DNA from 3 places in the Streptomyces luteogriseus genome. Region 3 is predicted to be linked to each of the others. Evidence: riboswitches for the same ligand, from Rfam matches in the RefSeq annotation. Region 3 holds a riboswitch; each other region holds the start of a gene.
What was found. A riboswitch is a leader RNA that binds a small molecule or an ion and turns the genes downstream of it on or off. The one in region 3 is predicted to bind cyclic di-AMP.
Positions count from the first base shown of each region.

Region 1: another riboswitch for cyclic di-AMP. It lies ahead of BJ965_RS04690 (M23 family metallopeptidase); the one in region 3 lies ahead of BJ965_RS20070 (M23 family metallopeptidase).
Region 2: another riboswitch for cyclic di-AMP. It lies ahead of BJ965_RS33375 (C40 family peptidase); the one in region 3 lies ahead of BJ965_RS20070 (M23 family metallopeptidase).

Region 1 covers NZ_JACHMS010000001.1:1,014,519-1,021,778, reverse strand. Annotated here, with positions in the region: gene BJ965_RS04700 (tyrosine-protein phosphatase) at 1-130, opposite strand, end outside; gene BJ965_RS04695 (alpha-galactosidase) at 310-2,385, shown strand; cyclic di-AMP (ydaO/yuaA leader) riboswitch at 2,701-2,855, shown strand; gene BJ965_RS04690 (M23 family metallopeptidase) at 2,860-3,774, shown strand; gene BJ965_RS04685 (DUF6250 domain-containing protein) at 3,944-4,660, shown strand; gene BJ965_RS04680 (SGNH/GDSL hydrolase family protein) at 4,806-5,591, shown strand; gene BJ965_RS04675 (TetR/AcrR family transcriptional regulator) at 5,731-6,342, opposite strand; gene BJ965_RS04670 (Glu/Leu/Phe/Val dehydrogenase dimerization domain-containing protein) at 6,439-7,260, opposite strand, start outside.
Region 2 covers NZ_JACHMS010000001.1:7,511,945-7,519,204, forward strand. Annotated here, with positions in the region: gene BJ965_RS33340 (adenosylmethionine--8-amino-7-oxononanoate transaminase) at 1-790, opposite strand, end outside; gene bioB (biotin synthase BioB) at 783-1,955, opposite strand; gene BJ965_RS33350 (8-amino-7-oxononanoate synthase) at 2,106-3,233, shown strand; gene BJ965_RS33355 (DUF397 domain-containing protein) at 3,321-3,551, opposite strand; gene BJ965_RS33360 (helix-turn-helix domain-containing protein) at 3,561-4,421, opposite strand; gene BJ965_RS33365 (ATP-binding protein) at 4,635-5,093, shown strand; gene BJ965_RS38785 (DUF6328 family protein) at 5,094-5,585, opposite strand; gene BJ965_RS33375 (C40 family peptidase) at 5,625-6,098, opposite strand; cyclic di-AMP (ydaO/yuaA leader) riboswitch at 6,103-6,304, opposite strand; gene BJ965_RS33380 (hypothetical protein) at 6,652-6,960, opposite strand; gene BJ965_RS33385 (ATP-dependent Clp protease proteolytic subunit) at 6,969-7,260, opposite strand, start outside.
Region 3 covers NZ_JACHMS010000001.1:4,547,195-4,554,454, forward strand. Annotated here, with positions in the region: gene BJ965_RS20040 (ATP-binding SpoIIE family protein phosphatase) at 1-1,021, shown strand, start outside; gene BJ965_RS20045 (MarR family winged helix-turn-helix transcriptional regulator) at 1,292-1,789, opposite strand; gene BJ965_RS20050 (GTP cyclohydrolase II) at 1,907-2,548, opposite strand; gene BJ965_RS20055 (MarR family winged helix-turn-helix transcriptional regulator) at 2,693-3,208, opposite strand; gene BJ965_RS20060 (dihydrofolate reductase family protein) at 3,285-4,415, shown strand; tRNA gene BJ965_RS20065 (tRNA-Met) at 4,482-4,555, shown strand; cyclic di-AMP (ydaO/yuaA leader) riboswitch at 4,853-5,009, shown strand; gene BJ965_RS20070 (M23 family metallopeptidase) at 5,021-6,061, shown strand; gene BJ965_RS20075 (aldo/keto reductase) at 6,249-7,193, shown strand.

The DNA of each region.
Region 1 (7,260 bases), 3.5 Mb from region 3:
CGAGGTGGCCGCTGCGGAACAGCACTCCCTGGCGCACGCGCCGTCCGTCCACGGTCGGAAGTCCTCCCACATCACGGAAGTTGCGCACTCCGGCCAGCTCGGGCTCGGTCGACGGGACCTGCTGTGTCACGAGGGCTCCTCCCCTTCGGCGCCGCCGCCGCGGCTCGTCGGCGGGCACGACTCGACGATACGACATGCCTGCCTGGGGCAATGAGTTGTCCACAGGCGTTGCCCGGAGCCCCCGCGGCCCTTGATGATGTTGCCGCCTGGTCGCACCTGGTCGGGCTTGTTCGAATCTGTGAGGGCGCGATGCTGGACATCTCCGAAGACGGTCGTACGTGGGTGCTCTCCGGGCCGGCCAGCAGCTACGCCGTCCATGTCACCGAGCGGGACGAGCTGCTGCACCTGCACTGGGGCCCCCGGATCGGCCTCGCCGACGCCGAGGCCCTCGCCGTCCGGCCGCTGCCGGACTACTGGCCCTTCGAGTCCCCGCTCGACGGACGCGAGGAGTACCCGGTCGAGGGCGGCCCCCGTTTCGTCCGCCCCGCCCTGTCCGTGCGCACGGCCGGGCGGCGCGGCACCGAGTGGGTCCACGTGGGACACGACACCGAGGACGGCGAGCTGCGGCTCCGGTTCCGTGACGGCGACCTCACCGTCACGCTGCACTACCGGATGCGCCCCTCGACGGATGTCGTCGAGCGCTGGGTGACCCTGGACAACCGGGGACCGGCCGTCGAGCTGCTGCGCGCCGACTCCGCCACCTGGACCCTGCCCGACCGCGACGCCTGGCGGCTGTCCCAGCTGCACGGTCGCTGGGGCGCCGAGTCCCGGCTGGCACGCTCGGCCCTCACGCATGGCGAGAAGGTCATCGGCAGCCGCCGCGGGCACACCTCCCACCAGCACCTGCCGTGGGTCGCCCTCGACACCGACGCCACCGAGGAGCGCGGCGAGGTCTACAGCTGTGCCCTGGGCTGGTCCGGGTCGTGGCGCATCGCCGTGGCCCAGCTGCCGGACGCGCGGGTGCAGATCACCGGCGGCGCCGGCCACGACGACTCGGGCCTGCTGATGCTGGGCACGGGGGAGTCGTACACGACCCCTGTCTTCGCCGGGCTCTGGAGCGACGGCGGCTTCGGCGGGGCGAGCCGCGCCTGGCACGCGTACCAGCGGGCGTACGTGATCCCGGACGTCGGCCGGGACCGGCCGGTGCTGTTCAACTCCTGGGAGGCGACCGAGTTCGACATCTCCGAGGAGCAGCAGCGGGCGCTCGCCGAGCGGGCCGCCGCCATGGGCGTGGAGCTGTTCGTGGTCGACGACGGCTGGTTCGGGGCACGTACCAGCGACCGGGCCGGACTGGGCGACTGGACCCCGAACCCCGACCGCTTCCCGGGCGGACTGAAGCCGCTCGCCGACCACGTGCACGGCCTCGGCATGCAGTTCGGGATCTGGGTCGAGCCCGAGATGGTCAACCCTGACAGCGACCTGTACCGCGCGCACCCGGACTGGGTGCAGTACCAACCAGGACGAAAGCGGACGGAGTTCCGCAATCAGCTCGTACTGAACCTGGCCCGCGAGGACGTCCGGGAGTACCTGTGGGAGCAGCTCGACGCGCTCCTCTCCAGTGCTCCGATCGACTACGTCAAGTGGGACTTCAACCGCTGCTTCACCGACGCCGGCTGGCCGGACGACCCTTACCCGCAGCGGCTGTGGATCGACCACGTGCACGGCTTGTACGCCCTGCTGGACCGGCTGCGGGCCGCCCACCCGGGAGTCGCCTTCGAGTCCTGCTCGGGCGGCGGTGGCCGGATCGACCTCGGCGTGCTGAGCCGCACGGACCAGGTGTGGACCTCGGACAACACCGACCCGCTCGACCGGCTCGCGATCCAGGACGGCTTCAGTCAGATCCATCCGGCCCGGGTCATGGCCGCCTGGGTCACCGACAGTCCGAACGCCATGCTCAACCGGCGGGCCAGCTCCCTGCGGTTCCGCTTCGTCAGTGCCATGGCCGGCGTGCTGGGCGTCGGCGGCGACCTCACGAAGTGGACGCGCGAGGAGCTCGCCGAGGCGCGGGAGTGGGTGGGGCTCTACAAGGAGATCCGGCCCGTGGTGCAGCGCGGCGACCTCTACCGGCTGCGTCCCCCGGAGGGTGGATCGAGTGCCGTGCAGTACGTCCTCGGCGACGAGACCGTCGTCCTCGCCTGGCTCCAGGCGCAGCGTTACGGCGAGCGCGTACCGGCACTCCGGCTGCGCGGTCTCGACCCGGCAGCAGAGTACGAATGCCTCGAAACCGGCGAAGTACACCGAGGGGCCGTGCTGCTTCATCACGGACTGGGGGTCGGTCTGCGTGGAGACCTGGACGCCGCAGTCGTCCGGCTTAAGCGGAAGTAGTCGTTCTGTCCGAATAGGGAGCTTCGGCCGCTAAGGGGTAACGTGCCCCGATCGTAAAGGAGATGAGGTCGGGGTGCGTGACCATCGTCATATTCGTGACGATGTGTTGTTGCCATGTTCACGTAATTCTGGCGTTATTCAGGGGTATTGAGGAAAGCGGGAGATCCGTAATCCACGCTCGGTGACGCCGCATCTGCCGAGGCATCAAGGGAAACACCGTCACGGGCAACCGCAAGCTTGTCCTATTGCGTCTTGGTCGCTTACGTTCCACACCAATCCGGACGGACGCCTAATCCTGCCGCCGCCCGGAGCCCCACACACTGACCCGACGTACGGCAGGAGCGGGGGACCCACAGGTAAGACGCCTGTTCCGGTTCCCGGAACGGCTTGGGGTTAAGCCGCGCCACGGCGCGGCCGGGCATCTCCAGCCCGCACCCGACAGCTCACCTCGCAGGCGACGGAGAGGAATTCGCCATGCCCGCGAAGGGTAAGCACCGCCGCCCCAAGTCCCAGCGTTTCACCCGCTCCATCGCCGTCGCCGGAACCGGCGGGGCCGCCCTCGCCCTGCCGCTCATGGGGGCCGCCGGCGCTCATGCCGCCACCCCGGAGACGGCTCCGGAAAAGGCCGTCCAGTCCGCTCCGGCCGCCGAGAAGAAGGCCGCCGAAAAGGCCAATGGCCCCCGCACGTACACCGTGAAGGCCGGCGACTATCTCGCGAGGATCGCCGACGACCAGAACGTCAGCGGCGGCTGGAAGAAGCTCTACGCGGACAACCGTGACGCCGTCGGCTCCGACCCGTCGCTGATCCACCCGGGCCTGAAGCTGTCGATCGGCAAGAAGGCCGCGAGCGCGCCGAAGGCCGCCGCCCCGGACGCGCCGAAGGCCTCGGCCCCGAAGCCGTCCGCCGCCGAGTCGGCCCCGAAGGCGCAGACCGCTGCCGAGCCGGCCGCGGCCAAGCCCGCCGCCGAGAGCAACTCCAGCGGCTACACCCTCCCGGTGGACGGTGCCACCGTCGGCACGCCGTACCGCATGTCCGGCAGCATGTGGTCCAGCGGCTACCACACCGGTGTCGACTTCGTCGTACCGACCGGCACGTCCCTCAAGGCCGTCGGCCCGGGCGAGGTCGTCTCCGCCGGCTGGGGCGGCGCCTACGGCAACCAGGTCGTCATCAAGCTGAACGACGGCCACTACGCCCAGTACGCCCACCTGTCCCAGCTCTCCGTCTCGGCCGGCCAGACCGTGACGGCCGGGCAGCAGGTCGGCCTGTCGGGCGCGACCGGCAACGTGACCGGACCGCACCTGCACTTCGAGATCCGCACCACGCCGGACTACGGCTCCGACGTCGACCCGGTCGCGTTCCTGCGCTCGCACGGCGTCTCTGTCGGCTGACCGACCGCACGACCGCCTGCCTGACACGCCTCCGAAGGCCGGACCCCGATCCCCGGGTCCGGCCTTCGGTGTGTCTGCGTCGACCGCCTCAAGGGATCGACAGGGGGCGGCAGTTGAGACACAGTGATCGCATCGTGAGTGCAAGCGCTTTCTGAAGGAGCTGTGTCCCGTGCCGACCACCCGCAGAACGTTCGCAGCCCTGGCAGCAGGAGCCGCCCTGGCGGCCATCGCCCCGACGGGGAGCGCGAGTGCCGTCCCCGGGCGCCGACGGCTCATCGCTCACGACGACTTCCGTCACGGCCTCACCCAGTGGGTGACCGAACTCCAGGACGGCGGTACGGTCACCGCCTCGCGCGGCGTCCTGGAGATCGACGTACCGAGCGGGGCGACCGTCTGGTTCACACGGCGTCTCGACGGCCCGTACGTCCTCGAGTACACCGCCACGCCGGTGTCCGAGGGGGGAGCCAACGACCGCGTCTCCGACCTCAACAACTTCTGGAACGCGACCGACGTCCGCTCCCCGGATGACCTCTTCGCGACGCCGCGCGGCGGGGCGCTCGACGAGTACGACCACCTCACGACGTACTACGCCGGCTACGGCGCCAACCACAACACCACGACCCGGCTGCGCCGCTACGTCGGCCAACCCGGTGTCCGCCCCCTGGTCTTCGACTACACCGAGCCGCTGCTGGTCCCGGGCGAGCCGAACCGCGTCCGGATCGTCTCCGACGGCTCCACGGTCCGGTGGTGGAACAACGGCCGGCTCGTCTTCGACCACACCGACCCGCAGCCGTACACAGGTGGGCACTTCGCCTTCCGGACCGTGTGGAGCCATTTCCGGATCAGCGGATTCCGGGTCTGGCGGCTCACCCCGAAACATCCCTGACAAGCGGTGTATTCCGGAGTTGGTGAACACTTTAGGAGTGGCTTATCTCACCGCCCGTCAACCCTTTCCTACGGTCGCGTAGGTCACATTCGAAGGTGAATCATGGACCGCTGTGGCAGACGATTCGAAGAGTGACAGCAGAGCAGTGATCGGGTCGTACGTGTCGGTGGGGGACAGCTTCACCGAGGGCGTCGGCGACCCCGGCCCCGACGGGGCGTTCGTCGGCTGGGCCGACCGGTTCGCCGTCCTGCTCGCCGACCGCAGGCCCGAGGGCGACTTCCAGTACACCAATCTCGCCGTACGCGGAAAGCTCCTCGACCAGATCGTGGCGGACCAGGTGCCGCGGGCCGTCGAGATGGCCCCGGACCTCGTCTCGTTCTGCGCCGGGGGCAACGACATCATCCGGCCCGGCACCGACCCGGACGAGGTGGCCGAGCGCTTCGAACGGGCCCTGGCCCAGCTCACCGCCGTGTCCGGCACGGTCATGGTGACGACCGGTTTCGACACCCGTGGCGTGCCCGTCCTCAAGCACCTGCGCGGCAAGATCGCCACGTACAACGGACACGTCCGGGCCATCGCCGACCGGTACGGCTGCCCGGTCCTGGACCTGTGGTCCCTGCGCAGTGTGCAGGACCGCAGGGCCTGGGACGCCGACCGGCTGCACCTCTCGCCCGAGGGGCACACACGCGTGGCGCTCCGCGCGGGCCAGGTGCTCGGCCTCGACGTGCCCGCCGACCCCGAGCAGCCGTGGCCCCCGCTGCCCCCGCGCGGCGCTCTCGACATGCGGCGGGACAACGTCGCCTGGGCGCGGGAGTTCCTGGTGCCGTGGATCGGGCGCCGGCTGCGCGGCGAGTCGTCGGGCGACCATGTGACGGCCAAGGGGGCGCTGTCGCCGGACGACATCAGGATGCGGATCGCAGCGGTGGCGTGAGGGAGCGGCTTCCGCGTGTCGGGGTCGGCTCCCGTGCGGGCCGTGCCGGGTGGGACCCCGGCACGGCCCGCACGCGTCGTGGCCCGGGCTTCCGGAGTGTCCGGGGCGCACCGGGACGGGCGCCGCTTTCGGAGCACCCTCAGGGCGCCGGCCGCTCCTGTGCCGGCCCCAACTCGCGGGCCAGTGCCTCCTCCACCCACTCCTGGGCGCGCGTTCGCGGCACCGCGCCGGCGTAGGACGTCAGCTGCACGGCGAGACCGTCGAGGAGGGCGGTGAGCCGGAAGGCCGTGCCGGCCGGGTCCGGACAGCGGAACTCGCCCGCCGCCACGCCCTCCGCGATGACCTCGGCGAGGGCCGCCTTCCACTGCCGGTCGAGGTCCTGGGCGACCTCCCGCAGCACGGGGTCGCGCAGCGCCGCCGCCCAGCCCTCGATCCACAGCCGCCAGCCCTTGGCCTGCCCGGTGGGGGCGTACCACCGTACGGCCGACCGCAGCCGGCGCAGCGCCGGCGAACGGCGGCCGAGCAGCTTGCGCAGATGCGCCAGGTCGCCCTCCGCCGCGTGCCGGAACGCGGCGGCGACCAACTGCTCCTTCGACGAGAAGTGATAGAGGACCAGCGCGTTGCTCACGCCGAGCGCCGAGGCCACGTCGGCGATCCTGACCGCCGCCACACCCCTCGCCTCGATCTGCTCGATGGCGGCCCGCAACAGATCCCCGCGCCGCTGAGCCACACTCAACCGGACTCTCGTCACGCCGTCACCCTACCCACGCGCGTGCGGCCCTCGACGGGGTGTTTCGGCCTGTCCGGCCGGGCCCGCGACGACCGCCGTCGAGGAGGGGCGGGCGCCTCAGCGGAACCAGCCGAAACGCTCCGCGATCACCGGCAGCCGGTCCGCGGCGATGGCGTGGGCGGCGGCGCGCGGTGTCGTCCCGTCGGCCCGCGCGCGGTCCAGCATCCGCTCGACCAGCGCCCGCATCGAGCGGCGGGTGTACACGAACGCCTCCTCGGCGTCGGCACCGATGTCCCCGAACAGCGTCCACCACCACCAGGCGTTCGTCCCCGAGTTGACCACGACGTCCGGCAGTACGGTCACCCCGCGCGCGGCCAGCAGCGGCTCCGCTTCCGGCCGTACGGGCATGTTGGCCGCCTCCACGACCCACCGGGCGGTGATCCGCTCCTGGTTCCCGGCGTCGATCGCGTACGACACGGCCGCCGGCACCAGCACGTCCGCGTCGGCCGACAGCCAGGCGTCGCCCGCCAGTTCGCGATCGCCGGGGCGCAGCGCGGAGCGGTCCACCGTGCCGTGGGCGTCCCGCGCCGCGAGCAGCGCCTCGACGTCGAGGCCCATCGGGTTGGTGATCGTGCCCCTGAGGTCGGCGACGGCCACGACCGTGAGGCCCGCGCGCGTGAGGAAGCGCGCCGTGGCCCCGCCCATGGTGCCAAGCCCCTGGAGGGCGACCCGCGTCCCGGTGTACGGCACACCGGCCCGGTCCAGGGCGGCCAGGGCCGCCTCCGCCACACCGCAGCCGCCGACCAGTTCGTCCAGGCCGATGCCGTCGACCTCGACCGCGAACGCGTCCCGCAGCCGCCGCCGGGCCTCGGCCTCGTCGTCCAGCAGCGGATAGACGGCCTGGATCGAGGAGACCAGCCCCGCCTCGGCCGCGGCCCG
Region 2 (7,260 bases), 3.0 Mb from region 3:
CACCCGTACGGCCGAACCCGGTCGCGATCTCGTCGAACACCAGCAGCACGTCATGCGCGTCGCACGCCTCGCGCAGCACGCGCAGATACGCGGGGGAGTGGAACCGCATCCCGCCCGCGCCCTGCACCACCGGCTCGACGATCACCGCGGCCAGTTCGCCGGCGTGCCGCTCGATCAGCGACCGCAGCTGCTCCGCGTACGCCTCGTCGTACTCCGCCGGGGGCGGGCCGGCGAACACCTGACGCTGCAGCACCCCGGTCCACAGATCGTGCATCCCGCCCTCGGGATCGCACACCGACATCGGCTGCCAGGTGTCGCCGTGGTAGCCACCGCGCCAGGTCAGCAGCCGCTGCTTGCCGGGACGGCCCAGCGAACGCCAGTACTGCAGGCACATCTTGACCGCGACCTCGACCGACACCGAACCGGAGTCGGCGAGGAAGACATGTTCCAGACCCTCAGGCGACATGTCGACAAGGAGCTTCGCCAGGCGTACGGCGGGCTCGTGGGTGAGCCCGCCGAACATCACATGGCTCATCCGCCCGAGCTGCTCACGGGCGGCCTCGTTGAGCACCGGATGGTTGTAGCCGTGGATCGCCGACCACCAGGACGACATCCCGTCCACCAGCTCGCGCGGACCGTCCGGCACTCCCGAGCCGTCGGCGATCCGCAGCCGCACCCCGCTCGCCGACTCCACGACGAGCGGTTCCTGCCGCCCGGGCATCGGGCCGTACGGATGCCACACATGCCGCCGGTCGAGCTCCAGCAGCTCGGAAACGGCCGGCTCAGGCATTGGGCGCGAGGTCCGTCCCGGCGCCCCGGCGGCGCACGGCGACCAGGTCGGTCCGGGGCTCGGCGCCCGTGTGCGCCTCAGCGGCCTGCGGCTCTTCGCCGGAGCCGCACGCCCCGCTGCCGGAACCGCAGACTCCGCCACCGTCGTGACAGCCTGCGGCGGCCCGGTGCTCCGGCAGCGTCACCTGGCCGGTGCCCTCCACCTCGAAGCCCGCGTCCGCGATCATCTCCAGGTCGGCCTTGCCGGCCTGGCCCTCGCTGGTGAGGTAGTCACCGAGGAAGATCGAGTTGGCCAGGTGCAGTGCGAGCGGCTGCATCGTGCGCAGGTGGACTTCGCGTCCGCCCGCGATCCGCACCTCGACGTCCGGGCAGACGAACCGCGTCATCGCCAGGATCCTGAGGCACCGCTGCGGGGTCAGGTTCCACTCCTTGCCGAGCGGCGTGCCCTCGAACGGGATGAGGAAGTTGACCGGAACCGAGTCCGGGTCCAGCTCACGCAGGGAGAAGACGACGTCCACGAGGTCCTCGTCCGTCTCGCCCATGCCGGCGATCAGCCCGGAGCAGGCGGACAGACCGGCCGCGTGCGCCTTCTGGACGGTGTCGACGCGGTCCTCGTAGGTGTGCGTGGTGGTGATCTCCCCGTACGTCGCCTCGGACGTGTTGAGGTTGTGGTTGTAGGCGTCGGCGCCGGCCTCGCGCAGCCGCTCGGCCTGACCGTCGGAGAGCAGTCCCAGGCAGGCGCAGACCTCGACGCCCTCGTTGTTGTCCTTGATCGTCTTGATCGTCTCGGAAACCCGGTCCACGTCCCGGTCGGTCGGGCCCCGTCCGCTCGCCACCAGGCACACCCGCTTGGCCCCTCCGGCCACCCCCGCCGCCGCCGCGTCGGACGCCTGGTCGGGCTTCAGCCAGGTGTACTTCAGGATTCCGGCCGTCGAGCCGAGCCGCTGCGAACAGTACGAGCAGTCCTCGGGGCACAGGCCGGACTTGAGGTTGACGAGATAGTTCAGTTTCACCCGTCGGCCGAACCAGTGCCGACGCACCTTTCCGGCCGCGGCCACCACATCGAGCAGGTCGTCGTCGGACGTCGCGAGGACGGCCAGTGCCTCGTCACGGGTCGGCAGCTCGCGCCGAAGCCCCTTGTCCACCAGCGTGTTCAGCAGGTCCATGGAAGCCGATCCTGTCCTAAGGAGGCGCCCGGGGCAAAGGAGAGTTCGCACAACAGAGTCGCTTCGAGGTGTGGGTATTGCCACACAGTGACCTGCTGGTGGTCCCGCTAGTGTCTGTGCACTGCCTACAAATTCTCCGGAGGACCACCCATGGCGTTCGGCTGGATCGACGAGCAGGCGGAGCTGCGTGCCCGCGCCGGACTCGTACGGACTCTGCGCCCCCGTCCGGCCGATTCGCCGCTCCTGGACCTGGCGAGCAACGACTACCTCGGGCTGGCCCGCCACCCCGAGGTCACCGAGGGCGCGGCCCGGGCGGCGCGGACCTGGGGCGGCGGCGCGACCGGCTCCCGGCTCGTCACGGGCACGACCGAACTGCACGCCGAACTCGAACGGGAACTGGCTGATTTCTGCGGTTTCGAGGCGGCTCTCGTCTTCTCCTCCGGTTACGCCGCCAACCTCGCGGCGGTCACCGCGCTGGCCCCGCACGGCTCCCTGATCGTCTCCGACGCGGGCAACCACGCCTCGCTCATCGACGGCTGCCGGCTCGCCCGCGGTACCACCCAGGTCGTGGCGCACGCCGAGCCGGACGCCGCGCGCAAGGCACTGGCCACCCACGAGGGCACGGCGATCACCGTGTCCGACACGGTCTTCTCGGTCGACGGCGACGCGGCCCCCCTCGCCGCGCTGGCCGAGGCCTGCCGGGCGCACGGCGCGGGGCTGGTCGTCGACGACGCCCACGGACTGGGCGTTCTCGGGGACGGCGGCCGCGGCGCCCCGCAGGAGATGGGGCTCGCGGGCGCGGACGACGTCGTCGCGACGGTCACGCTGTCCAAGTCGCTCGGCAGTCAGGGCGGAGCCGTCCTCGGCCCGGCCCGGGTCGTCGACCACCTGGTCAACGCCGCCCGGACGTTCATCTTCGACACGGGACTGGCGCCCGCGGCGGCGGGGGCGGCGCTGTCGGCCCTGCGGCTGCTGCGCCGCGAGCCGGAGCGGGCGGCACGGGCCCGCGCGGTGGCGGGCGAACTGCACGCACGCCTGACCGCCGAGGGCCTGGAAGCGGTGCGTCCGGACGCCGCGGTGGTCTCGGTGCGGGCGCCCTCTCCCGAGGACGCCGTGCGCTGGGCGGCGCGGTGCCGCGCGGCGGGCCTGGCCGTGGGGTGCTTCCGGCCCCCTTCCGTGCCGGACGGCATCTCACGGCTCAGGCTGACCGCCCGCGCGGACCTGACCGCTCAGCAGATCGAACGCGCTGTACGACTGATCGGCGAGACGCGGCCATGAGTCGGCGAGACGCGGCCATGAGTCGGCGTGACACGGCCGTGCGTCGCACGATGACGGTCTGATCGAAGACGGCCTGATCGAACGCGGTTACATGCGTTCCACCGCGGCCGCGAACGCCGCCCAGCTCCCCGGGGAGAAGAGCAGTGCGGGTCCGGCCGGGTCCTTGGAGTCGCGCACGGCGAGCAGCCCGGCCCAGGGCGGGGCGTCCGGACACGCGGTCTCGACGCAGTTGTTCGCACCGGTGCTGTAGCTGCTGCGCAACCACCGCACACCGTGCAGTTCGATGCTTGAGGGGACGTGACGAGGCAGTGCACGCATGGTGCCTCCTTACGCGCCGGCGGCTGTCCCGGCGATGAAATCCAACGAGTCCTCGGGCGAAAGGGCGTGGATCTGAAGGGCGTTGAAGGCCTCCGTGTAGGCCTGGAGGTCTTCTTTCCGTTCGAGGTAGAGGCTACTCGTCAAGTGGTCGAGAACAACCACATCCAGATCAGAAGTGCTCGAAAACGAGAAGATTACGAAAGGGCCGGTGACGCCGATGTGTGCCCCGGCGGCGAACGGCAGTACCTGAAGGCGCACTTGGGGCAGCCGGGCCGCCTCGACCAGCCGTTCCAGCTGGCGGGCCATGACCCCGGGGCCGCCCACCTCCCGGCGCAGCACCGCCTCGTCCAGAACGGCACTGAGTTCCAGCGGGGGATCCGCACGCAGAACGTCCTGCCGGGCCAGCCGCACCTCGACCAGCGTGTCGAGCCCGTCCTCCGGAAGTCCCTCCACCGCGGCCCTCGTCACCGCACGGGCGTACTCGGGCGTCTGGAGCAGTCCGGGGACGACGGTGGTCTCCAGCGTGCGCATCGTGTCGGCCTGCGACTCCAGGCTGATGAAGTCCCGGTAGGTGGGCGGCAGCACTCCCCGGTAGGCGTGCCACCAGTGGTGCCGGCCCCCGTTGTCGTCGGACCCCGCCAACATCATGAGCAGTTCGCGAAGTTGGGAGTCCGTCACGCCGTAGACGTCGAGAAGTAACCGCACATCGGCCGGTTTCACCCCGCTCGTGCCCGTCTCGATCCGGCTGACCTTGGACTGGTGCCAGCTCACCAGCCGGGCCGCCTCACCGCTCGTGAGCCCCGCAGAGGTGCGCAGCGCACGCAGTTCGGCGCCCAGTTTCCGGCGGCGCACCGCGGGACCGTGCTGCATGGGCTCCTCCTTACTCCTTCCGAGCCACCCAAATACGGTCTCGCGTCGCAGAGTTCACCGCTTTGAGCGACAGATATATGCACATCTTGGTGGATCGCCGTCCTTCAGGGGTGCTCTGGTGGCAGTCTGGCGACGAAGCACCAGTCCGGGACCGTACTCGAACCATCCGCTCCGTGTCGGGCTCCGGTCCCGTGGGAAAAGGACGATGTCGCCATGGCAGACCATCTGGAAGCATCCGTCACTCTGCCGAGCGATCCCGCCTCGGTCTCCGCAGCGCGTGCCTACGTGGTGGGCACGCTGGCGGAGTGGGGCCTGCCGGCGGACACGGAAGTGTCCGACACCGTCCGACTCATCATCTCCGAACTCGCCACCAACGCCGTCCAGCACACCTTCGGCCAGTCGCCGACGTTCACCGTGGACGTCGAACTGGACCGTGACGAGCACCTGCGCATCGGTGTCACGGACAGCCACCCCCGCTTCCCCAGACGCCTGCCGGCCGCCGTCCAGCAGGACAACGGCCGCGGCCTGGTCATCATCCGCTGGCTGACCGCGGAATGCGGCGGCAGGCTCCGCATCCGCCCCACGCGCGAGGGCGGCAAGACCATCTCGATCGAACTTCCCTGGGTCGTCCCGGTCCAGCCGGTGACGACCGCGGTGCAGCAGGAGCCGTAGTCACACGCGGCGGGACCCGCACGGCGTGTCCAGCGGCGCCCTCCTCGCGCCCCGGCCCGCGCGACCCGCATCCGGGCCATCCCCACGGCCTTGACGCCCGCTCCGCGCCCCGCGCCCCCCGCCGGAGCCCGCGGCCGTCACCGGCGCCGCGCCGACGCCTCCCGGTGCGCTGCCGCCCCTCGCAGCCCTGACGGCTGTCCGACGGTGTGCCGCAGCGGCGAAGAGGGCGGCGGCCAGGATCGCCGGCGGCAGGGCGCTGACGTAGGTGACGCGCTGGAGCGCGTCGAGTTCCTCGAAGCGCGGGGCGAGAGCCGGCGCCAGCGGGAAGAAGAAGAGGATCTGCACGCCCGTCCGGGTGACGCGCAGTTCCTGGAGCAGCTCGACGAAGGTGCGGTCGGCGCGTCGCAGCGGCGTCTCGTTGCGCGCGGTGCAGGGCGGTGCTCGGCCATGGGAGCACGGGTATGCACATGAGCCCGTGTCACGCTCCGGCATGCGGCGGCGCGTCAAGGACGCCGCCGCACGCCGGGCGGATCACTTCACGCGTCCGTACCAGACACTCTTGGTCCAGATCTTCTGCAGTCGCACCACGTCCCCGCTCTTCGGGGAGTGCCAGAGCTTGTTCTTACCCGCGTAGATACCGACGTGGTACACGTTGCTGCCCGAGTGGAAGAACACCAGGTCCCCCGCCTTGCGGCTCTTGGCGGAGATGTGCTTCGTCTTGTTGTACTGCTGGGCAGCCGTGCGGGGGAGCTTCTTGCCGGCCTTCTTGAACGAGTAGAGCGTGAGCCCGGAGCAGTCGAACCGGTGCGGACCGGTGGCCCCGTACCTGTAGGGCGAACCCTTCTTGGAGGCCGCTATCTGGAGTGCCTTGGTCGCCGGTGTGGCCGCAGCGGCTTCGGATGCGAAGCCGGGCGCCACGATGGAGCCGCTCACCGCGGCGATGGTGAGCGCCGAGGCCGTGCCGGCCCGGGCCATGAGCGACGGGACACGATTGAGCGCAGTCATGCGCAACCCTTCGTCAGCCGCCTGTGAAGGATGACCTGTCGGATTCGGGCTGACAAAGTTGCCCGGCCGCTGACGCGGCTTCACCCCAAGGGCTGCTCGGGGGCGGTCATGGCGTGACCGTCCCGGCGACCCGTCGTGCTCGGGTCCTCCACTCCTGCCGATCCACTCCTGTCGACCGGTCATCCGGGCGGCGGCAGGACTCGGCGTCCGCCCGGATCGCCCCGCCACAGCGGCGGGGGCTTGTCGTCAGACAGGGATCTTGGCGCATGCCTGTCCGGATTTCCCAACGGAACCGGGGATTTGTGTTGTTACTCACCACTCACCCGTTCGGGTGGACACGTGTGCGTTCGAGCCACTGTCCACGGGTTCGCGGAGCTCCGGACCAGCGACGGAATGCCCCATTCCGTCCATCGGCTACGCGCGTTGCGCAACCGGAGCGGCTCCAAAATCGGTCTCCCGCCTACTCCGAACAGGGGTACGTCTTTTGGTCCGTTTCAACTCAGCTCCGGGCGCGTCGCCGGCGGTGCGTGCGTCCGGAGTCGACGGTTCCGCGTCAACTGACGGACTCCGGGGGCAGGGTGAGCCGGGCGGTGCGCCGCTCACCGTCCAGCACCCGCAGGGCCCGGGCCAGCGTGCCGGCGTGCAGTTCCGTCTCGCCTCGCCGGTGCATCAGGGCCAACGCGTCACGCAGCGCGGTCGCCTTGCCCACCAGGGCCTGAGCGGCGCGCAGTCCGCGGTAGGTGTCGCCCTCCTGGGCCGGGTTGATGCGGCCGAGCAGGTCGACGACATCGAGGTAACGGTCGATCAGTTCCGCCTCGGCGCGTGTCAGGGCGGGCAGCGGCGGCAGTTCGGGCGGGAGCACCGGGGGCCTCACCGACCGGTCGACGGGGCCGGAGTGGCCTTGCGGTTGGGGATGACCCCGTCCACCAAGCCGTACTCCACCGCCTCCTGGGCGGTGAGGATCATGTCCCGCTCGATGTCCGCGCTCACCTGCTCCCGGGTGCGGCCCGAGTGCAGCGCGAGCATCTCCTCCATCCGGCTCCGGACGCGCGTCAACTCGTCGGCCTGGATCGCCAGATCACCGGCCTGCCCCCGGACCGGCTCGGGCAGGGCGGGCTGATGGATCACCAGGCGGGCGTCGGGCAGCGCGAACCGCTTGCCG
Region 3 (7,260 bases):
CGTGCGGGTGGCGGCCGAGGAGGCCAGCGCCTGCGCGGGCCTGCCCCCCGGCCGCACCGCGGCCGCCGCGCTGGTGGCGACGGAGCTGGCCACCAACCTGCTGCGGCACGCGGACGGCGGGCGGGTGCTGATCAGCCTCGTCGAGCGGGGGCACGACGACGGCGGCCGGACGGCGGTGCAGCTCGTCTCGCTCGACCACGGCCCCGGCATCCCGGACGTCGCGGCGGCGATGCGTGACGGCTACACCACGACCGTCGCCGCCTCGCTCGGCGCCGGCCTGGGCACGTGCCGGCGCATAGCGAACGACTTCGATCTGCACAGTGCGCCCGGCCGGGGCACCGTCGTGATGGCCCGGATCGGCCACGAGCCCGCCGTCCGCAACCAGGGCCCGCCCCCGCCCGGTCCGCGCGCCGGGGGCGTCAACGTCCCCCTCGGCCGGGCCGAGTACTCCGGGGACGCCTGGGGCCGGGTGCGAGGCGGGGACCGTCTGACCCTGCTGCTCGCCGACGGGCTGGGGCACGGCGTGAAGGCCGCCGAGGCCTCGGCGGCGGCGGTGAAGGAGCTGCGTGGCCTGGCCGAGCTGCCGCCCGTCGAGATCCTGCGGAGTCTGGGCCGGGCGCTGCGGCCCACCCGGGGCGCGGCCGTCGCCGTGGCCCAACTGGACATGACGGCAGGTCGGTTGAGCTTCGCCGGGATCGGCAACGTCGGCGCCCGGCTGCGGACCGACGGCACGTGGAAGGCGTTGCTGTCCCACCCCGGCATCGTGGGCGCGCAGGCCCCGGCTTCCGTGCCCGTGCAGCGTGTTCCCTGGCACGCGGACAGCCTGCTGGTCCTGCACAGCGACGGCCTGCCCAGCCGCTGGACACCGCCCGACGACGGCGTGCTGCCGGGCTGCGACCCGGCGGTGGCGGCCGCGGTGGTGCTCCGCGACGCGGGCAGCGCGGCCCGGCCGGCGGGGGACGACACCTGTGTGGCGGTCCTGGCCGCCGGCGGCGTGAGCCGCCACGGTTCGGGGGCTTGAGGGGGCTGGGCGGGGCGGGGACGACCGGCGGCGTCGCGCGGTGCGGCTGCATCGGCCGGGTTCCAGGGTTCGCCGGCGGCGGGTCGCGCAGGACGGGTCGCGCAGGGAGGGTGGCCGAACGCCCGCACACGCCCACGGTCCTGGCCGCGGAATCGCCGCCGAGATTCATCACGGTGTGGTCGGCAGGACCGGTGAGCGGTCACCGTCCGCGCGGCCGGGCCGCGCCGCGAGAGCTCGCTTTCTCGCCACCGCGGCTCCTCGCGCCGGAACCTACTCCGCCCCGCCGGCACCCGGCGCCGTGTCCTGGGCGGCCAGGAAACCCCGCAACCCCCTGCTCAGCGCCGCCCGTTCGCCCGGTTCCATCGCCGCCAGGGCCGCGGCCAGGGCCCGGGCGCGACGGCCGGCGACGTCACCCAGGACGCGCTGTCCGTGTGTCGTGAGCCACAGTTGCACTTCCCGGCGGGTGTCGGGGTGCGGGGCCCGTTCCAGCAGACCGGCCGCGGCCAGACGGTCGCAGAGGCGGCTGGCCGTGGGGAGCCCGATGTCCAGGCCCTCCGCCAGGGCCGTCAGATTCAGGCCGGGCGCCGTCTGCACGGTGCGCAGCGCCCGCAACTGGTGCAGGGACAGGCGCAGGGACGCCTCCTGCGCGGCGACCGACCACAGCGCCGTCAGACTCTCCACCGCATCTGCGATCTGCGATGCGACGGCCTCCGGGCCATCGCCCGGTCCCCTCGCCCGGTGGTTGCCGGGGCCGCCGAGATCGGTCACGAACGGTCACTTCCATAAAGCTTCGGGTACTGATGAGATCGCCCTCTTTCAAAGGCTGTACCCGATGAACCGAGCGGCAAGCAGCCCGGTTCGAAGGCCGGCCGGACCGGGGGCGGCTCAGCCGGCGCTGAGTTCCGTCAGCGCGGTGAGCGGCAGCGTGTGCTGGGTCTGGAGCACCTTCGCCCGCAGGTAGCGGACGTTGTGGGCGGTGGTGAAGACGCCCGTGGGGATCCGGTCGCGGACGTCGACGCCCAAGGACCGCAACTGCTCAGCCTTGTCGGGGTTGTTGGAGAGCAGGTCCAGTTCGCCGATGCCCAGGGCCCGGAGCATCTGGGCCGCGGCCGTGTAGTCGCGGGCGTCCTCGGGCAGCCCGAGCGCCGCGTTCGCCTCGTACGTGTCCAGCCCCTCGTCCTGGAGGGCGTACGCGTCGAGCTTGTTGTAGAGGCCGATGCCCCGGCCCTCCTGTCGGAGGTAGAGGAGCACGCCGCCGCGCTCGGCGATGCTCTCGACCGCCTCGCGCAACTGCGGGCCGCAGTCGCAGCGGGCCGAGCCGAACACGTCCCCGGTCAGGCACTCGGAGTGCAGCCGCACCAGCGGGACGGGGCCGGGCTCGCCGAGGACCATGGCCACGTGCTCCTGGCCGTCGGCCAGCCCGTGGAAGGTGACGAGCTCGGCGTCGGCCTCGTAGCCGTCGTGGAAGCGCAGCGGGACCCGGACGCGGGAGCGCGGGGTGGCGATGACGGCGGGGGTGTCGGGCATGCGGGGCCTCCGGGTTCCGTTTCCTGTTCGGCTGCACAACCGTACTGCTTCAGATTTGAAGCAGCTCCACGACCGGAACCCTACTCATGCTTTAAATTTGAAGCAATGAGATTGAGGCTCTGTGTGATGCGCGTCACCGGCGCGTCATGAGCAGGACGGCGACGACCTCCGCCGCCACGGCACGTCGTCCGCCGCCGGCCGGGCCCCGTCCTCCTGGAGCCCCTGTGCGATCGCGGTGGAGATCTCCTCCAGCTGCCCCACCTGCTCCTCGCTGAGCCGGTCGAACAAGAAGTCCCGCACCGTCTCGACATGCCCGGGAGCCGTCCGCTCCAGCACGGCGAACCCCTCGTCGGTCAGCGCGGCGATACTGCCCCGCTTGTCGTGGCGGCAGGCCTCGCGCCGCAGCATGCCGTCCTTCTCCAGCCGCGCGACCGCGTACGTCAGCCGGCTGCGGGTGATCTTCAGCCGCTCGGCGAGATCGGTCATCCGCAGCCGCCGTTCCGGGGACTCCGACAGGACGGACAGGATGGAGTAGTACAGGTGCGGCATGCCGGCGTCCTGCTGGAGCTGCCGGTCGATCGCGTCCTCCAGGAGCAGCGAGGCGGCGATGTAGGCGCGCCAGGCGCGCTGCTCATCGGGGGTGAGCCAGCGAGTCGTCATGCCACCAGTGTAGGTTTGTTTCAAACTTGAACCAAGCCCCTCCCGTCCCGCCGTCCCGACCAGCCGCGGAGCACCGATGCCTCGTCCGTACGTCCTGCTGTCCGCCGCCGTCTCCCTCGACGGCTACCTGGACGACACCGGGCCCGACCGCCTGCTTCTGTCGAGCCCGGCCGACTTCGACCGGGTCGACGAGGTCCGGGCCGGCGTCGACGCGATCCTGATCGGCGCCGGCACCATCCGCGCCGACAACCCGCGGCTGCTGGTGAACTCGGAGAGCCGCCGGGCCGCCCGCACCGCCGCAGGCAAGCCCGAGTACCCCCTCAAGGTCACCGTCAGCGGCTCCGGCGACCTCGACCCGGACGCCCGCTTCTGGCACACCGGAGGGGGGAAGATCCTCTACACCACCGACCAGGGCGCCGAGCGTGCCCGCTCCCTGGGCCTGAACACCGACGTCGTCCCGCTCGGCGCCGACCTCGACTGGCGGCGGCTGCTCACGCACCTGCACGACGTCCGGGGCGTACGGCGGCTCATGGTCGAGGGCGGCGGACTGATCCACACCCAGCTCCTCACCCAGGGCCTCGCCGACGAACTCCAACTCGTCCTCGCCCCGCTCTTCGTGGGCGACCCCCGGGCCCCCCGCCTCTTCGGCCCCGGCGGCTACCAGGGCGGCCGGCTCCGGCTGCTGGAGACGCGGCGGATCGAGGACGTGGTCCTGATGCGCTACGAGCCGACCGCCCCGGGCACCGGCGGGCTCCCCGCCGCCGCCGACCACCACTGGCTCGCCCTCGCCTGTGAACTGGCCGAGCGCTGCCCGCCGTCGGACACGGCGTTCAGCGTGGGCGCGGTCGTGGTCGCCGCCGACGGCACGGAACTGGCCCGCGGCCACTCCCGAGAGGCCGGCGACCCGGTCGTGCACGCCGAGGAGGCGGCCCTCGCCAAGATCGACCCGGCCGACCCGCGCCTGCCCGGCGCGACGGTGTACAGCAGCCTGGAGCCGTGCGCCCGCCGCGCCTCACGCCCCGCCCCATGCGCCCGGCTGATCCTCGACGCGGGGGTACGGCGGGTCGTCACGGCCTGGCGCGAGCCGGACACCTTCGTGACGGACGCCGACGGCAGCGGGCTCCTCGCGGCCCGGGGGGTGGAGGTCGTCGTCCTCCCGGAACACGAGGAGCGGGCCAAGGCCCCGAACCATCACCTGCCGGGCTGAGCACCGGCCCGATCGGTGGGTGTGTGCGAGTGGTCCCGCGGATGGCGTACACTGGAGTCACAACGACGCGGGGTGGAGCAGCTCGGTAGCTCGCTGGGCTCATAACCCAGAGGTCGCAGGTTCAAATCCTGTCCCCGCTACTGAAGGCCGAGGGCCGGAATCCGAAAGGGTTCCGGCCCTCGGTGCTTTCCCATGCTTGCCCGATGGCTCACTACGGTCGGTGAGCGAACCGTCCCGTTCCGCATAACAACTGACGCACCGTCAAAACCCGTCAGTCACCTGCGGTGCGGTCAACTCGCCCGATTTAAGCCGGTCATGGCAGGTAAGTCCGCGCGAAAAAGGTTAATGATCAAGTGGAATCGCTGGAATACCCCTCGCGCCTCCATTAACGTTCGATAACGCAGCGCGGTCGTCCCAGCCGTCACAGAAGGCGGCTCCGTGCGCACGCGCCGAATCCCGAAAGGGAACCGGGGAACCACCACTTGGGGTGAATCGGGCGGATACCACCGTGGAAGCACGGCAGGTATACGCGCGTAGGAGACCTTCCTGCTCCGAACCCGTCAGCTAACCCGGTAGGCGAGAAGGAAGGAAAGGAGTACGCCCACGTGGCGTCCAACCGGCCTGCCCCCGCGGCCCCGTACGCGCCGAAGCGCGAGAACGACACCTTCGGATTCGGCGGCCAGCACACCGACGAGGGCCCGTTCCAGGAGTGGAACCCCACCGAGGAGTCCATCCGTCCCGTCCGCGGCCGGCATCGCGTCACCAAGCAGCGCGGCGGAGGCCTCGCCCGCAGCTCCACCGTCCTCGGCGTCGGTGTCATAGCCGCCGTGGGTGCCGGCGGCATGGCCAGCGCCCAGACCGGCAAGCCCCCGGTGTCCATCTCCGTTCCGGACCTGCCCTCGGTGGGTTCCCTCATCTCGGACGACGACACCCCCGAAGGTTCCGCCACCCCGCTCAGCAGCCTCGGCACCGCCACCGCGGACACCGCGAAGGACACGTCCGGCGCCCGCGCCGGCGCCGGTGACGCGCTGCGTGCCCGGATCATGGCGCAGGTCGAGCACCAGCAGGAACAGATCGAGACCAAGGCCGCCGAGGACGCCGCGGCCGCCGCCGAGAAGGCGGCCAAGGAAGCGGTCGCAAAGGCGGAGAAGGAAGCCAAGGCCAAGGCCGCCGAGGCCAAGGAGAAGGCGGAGGAAGAGGCCAGGAAGAAGGCCGAGGCCGAGCGGCTCGCCGCCCTCGCCAAGCAGTTCACGCTGCCGACCTCCTCCTACACCCTCACCTCGACGTTCGGCCAGGCCGGCGCCTACTGGTCCTCCGGCTACCACACCGGCCTCGACTTCGCCGCCCCCACGGGCACGCCGATCAAGGCCGTGCACAGCGGCACCATCACCGAGGCGGGCTGGAACGGCTCCTACGGCTACAAGACCGTGCTCACCCTCGATGACGGCACCGAGATCTGGTACGCGCACCAGTCCTCCATCGGCGTCAGCGTCGGCCAGAAGGTCAGCACCGGCGACGTCATCGGCCGCGTGGGCGCCACCGGCAACGTCACCGGGGCGCACCTGCACCTCGAGGTCCACTCCGGCGGATCCGCCAGCGGCATCGACCCGATGGCCTGGCTGCGGGGCAAGGGACTGACTCCCTGAGCAGTGCGCGCTCGTCGAAGCATCGGCGGCCCTGACGACGACCCCTCGACGTCAGGGCCGCCGGCTTTTGCGGTGTGGCGCGGAGCGGCTTCGTCCGGTGCGGCGGCGTGCGGGGTGGCGTGGGGTTTACGGGAGTTTTGCGTCCGTTGCGGAATGAGGCGTTCCTGCGCGGTCGTTGACACCGACCATGACGACTCTTCGCAAGCTCGGTACTTCCGACCTCGAGGTCTTCCCCCTCGCCCTCGGCGGCAACGTGTTCGGCTGGACCGCCGACCAGGACCGGTCCTTCGCCGTCCTCGACGCCTACACCGCCGCCGGCGGCAACTTCGTCGACACCGCCGACGTCTACTCGGCGTGGGTCGACGGCAACCAGGGCGGTGAGTCCGAGACCATCCTCGGCGCGTGGCTCGAAGCGCGCGGCAACCGCTCCGACGTCGTCGTCGCCACGAAGGTCAGCCAGCATCCCGGCTTCCGGGGCCTGTCCGCCGCCAACATCAAGGCCGCCGCCGACGCCTCCCTGCGGCGCCTGCGCACCGACTACATCGACCTGTACTACACACACTTCGACCAGCCCGACGTGCCCGTCGAGGAGATCATCGGCGCGCTCGACGACCTCGTGAAGTCCGGCAAGGTGCGGCACATCGCCGCCTCCAACATCACCGCCGAGCGGCTGCGGGCGTCCCTGGAGTTCTCCGACCGCGAGGGCCTCGCCCGGTACGTCGCCCTCCAGCCCCACTACAACCTGGTCTCCCGTGACACCTACGAGGGCGAGATCCAGGACCTCGCCGAGCGGGCCGGCCTCGCGGCCGTTCCGTACTACGCGCTCGCGTCCGGCTTCCTCACGGGCAAGTACCGGCCCGGTACGCAGGTCGAGAGCGCGCGGGCGGGCGGTGCCGCCAAGCATCTGGAGACCGAACGGGGGCGGCGGGTTCTCGACGCCCTCGACGAGGTCGCCGGGGTGCACGGCGCTCCCGTCGCCACCGTGGCCCTCGCCTGGCTCGCCGCGCAGCCGACCGTGGCGGCGCCGATCGCTTCCGCGCGGACGGTGGAGCAGCTGCCCGCGCTGCTCGGCGTCGGGGAGCTGACGCTCTCGGAGACCGAGATCGCGCGGCTCACCCGGGCCTCGGCCTGATCCGAGCTTCGGGAGCGGCTTCAGGGAGCGGCTTCGGGAGAAGCTTCGGGGAGCGGATTCGGTAGCG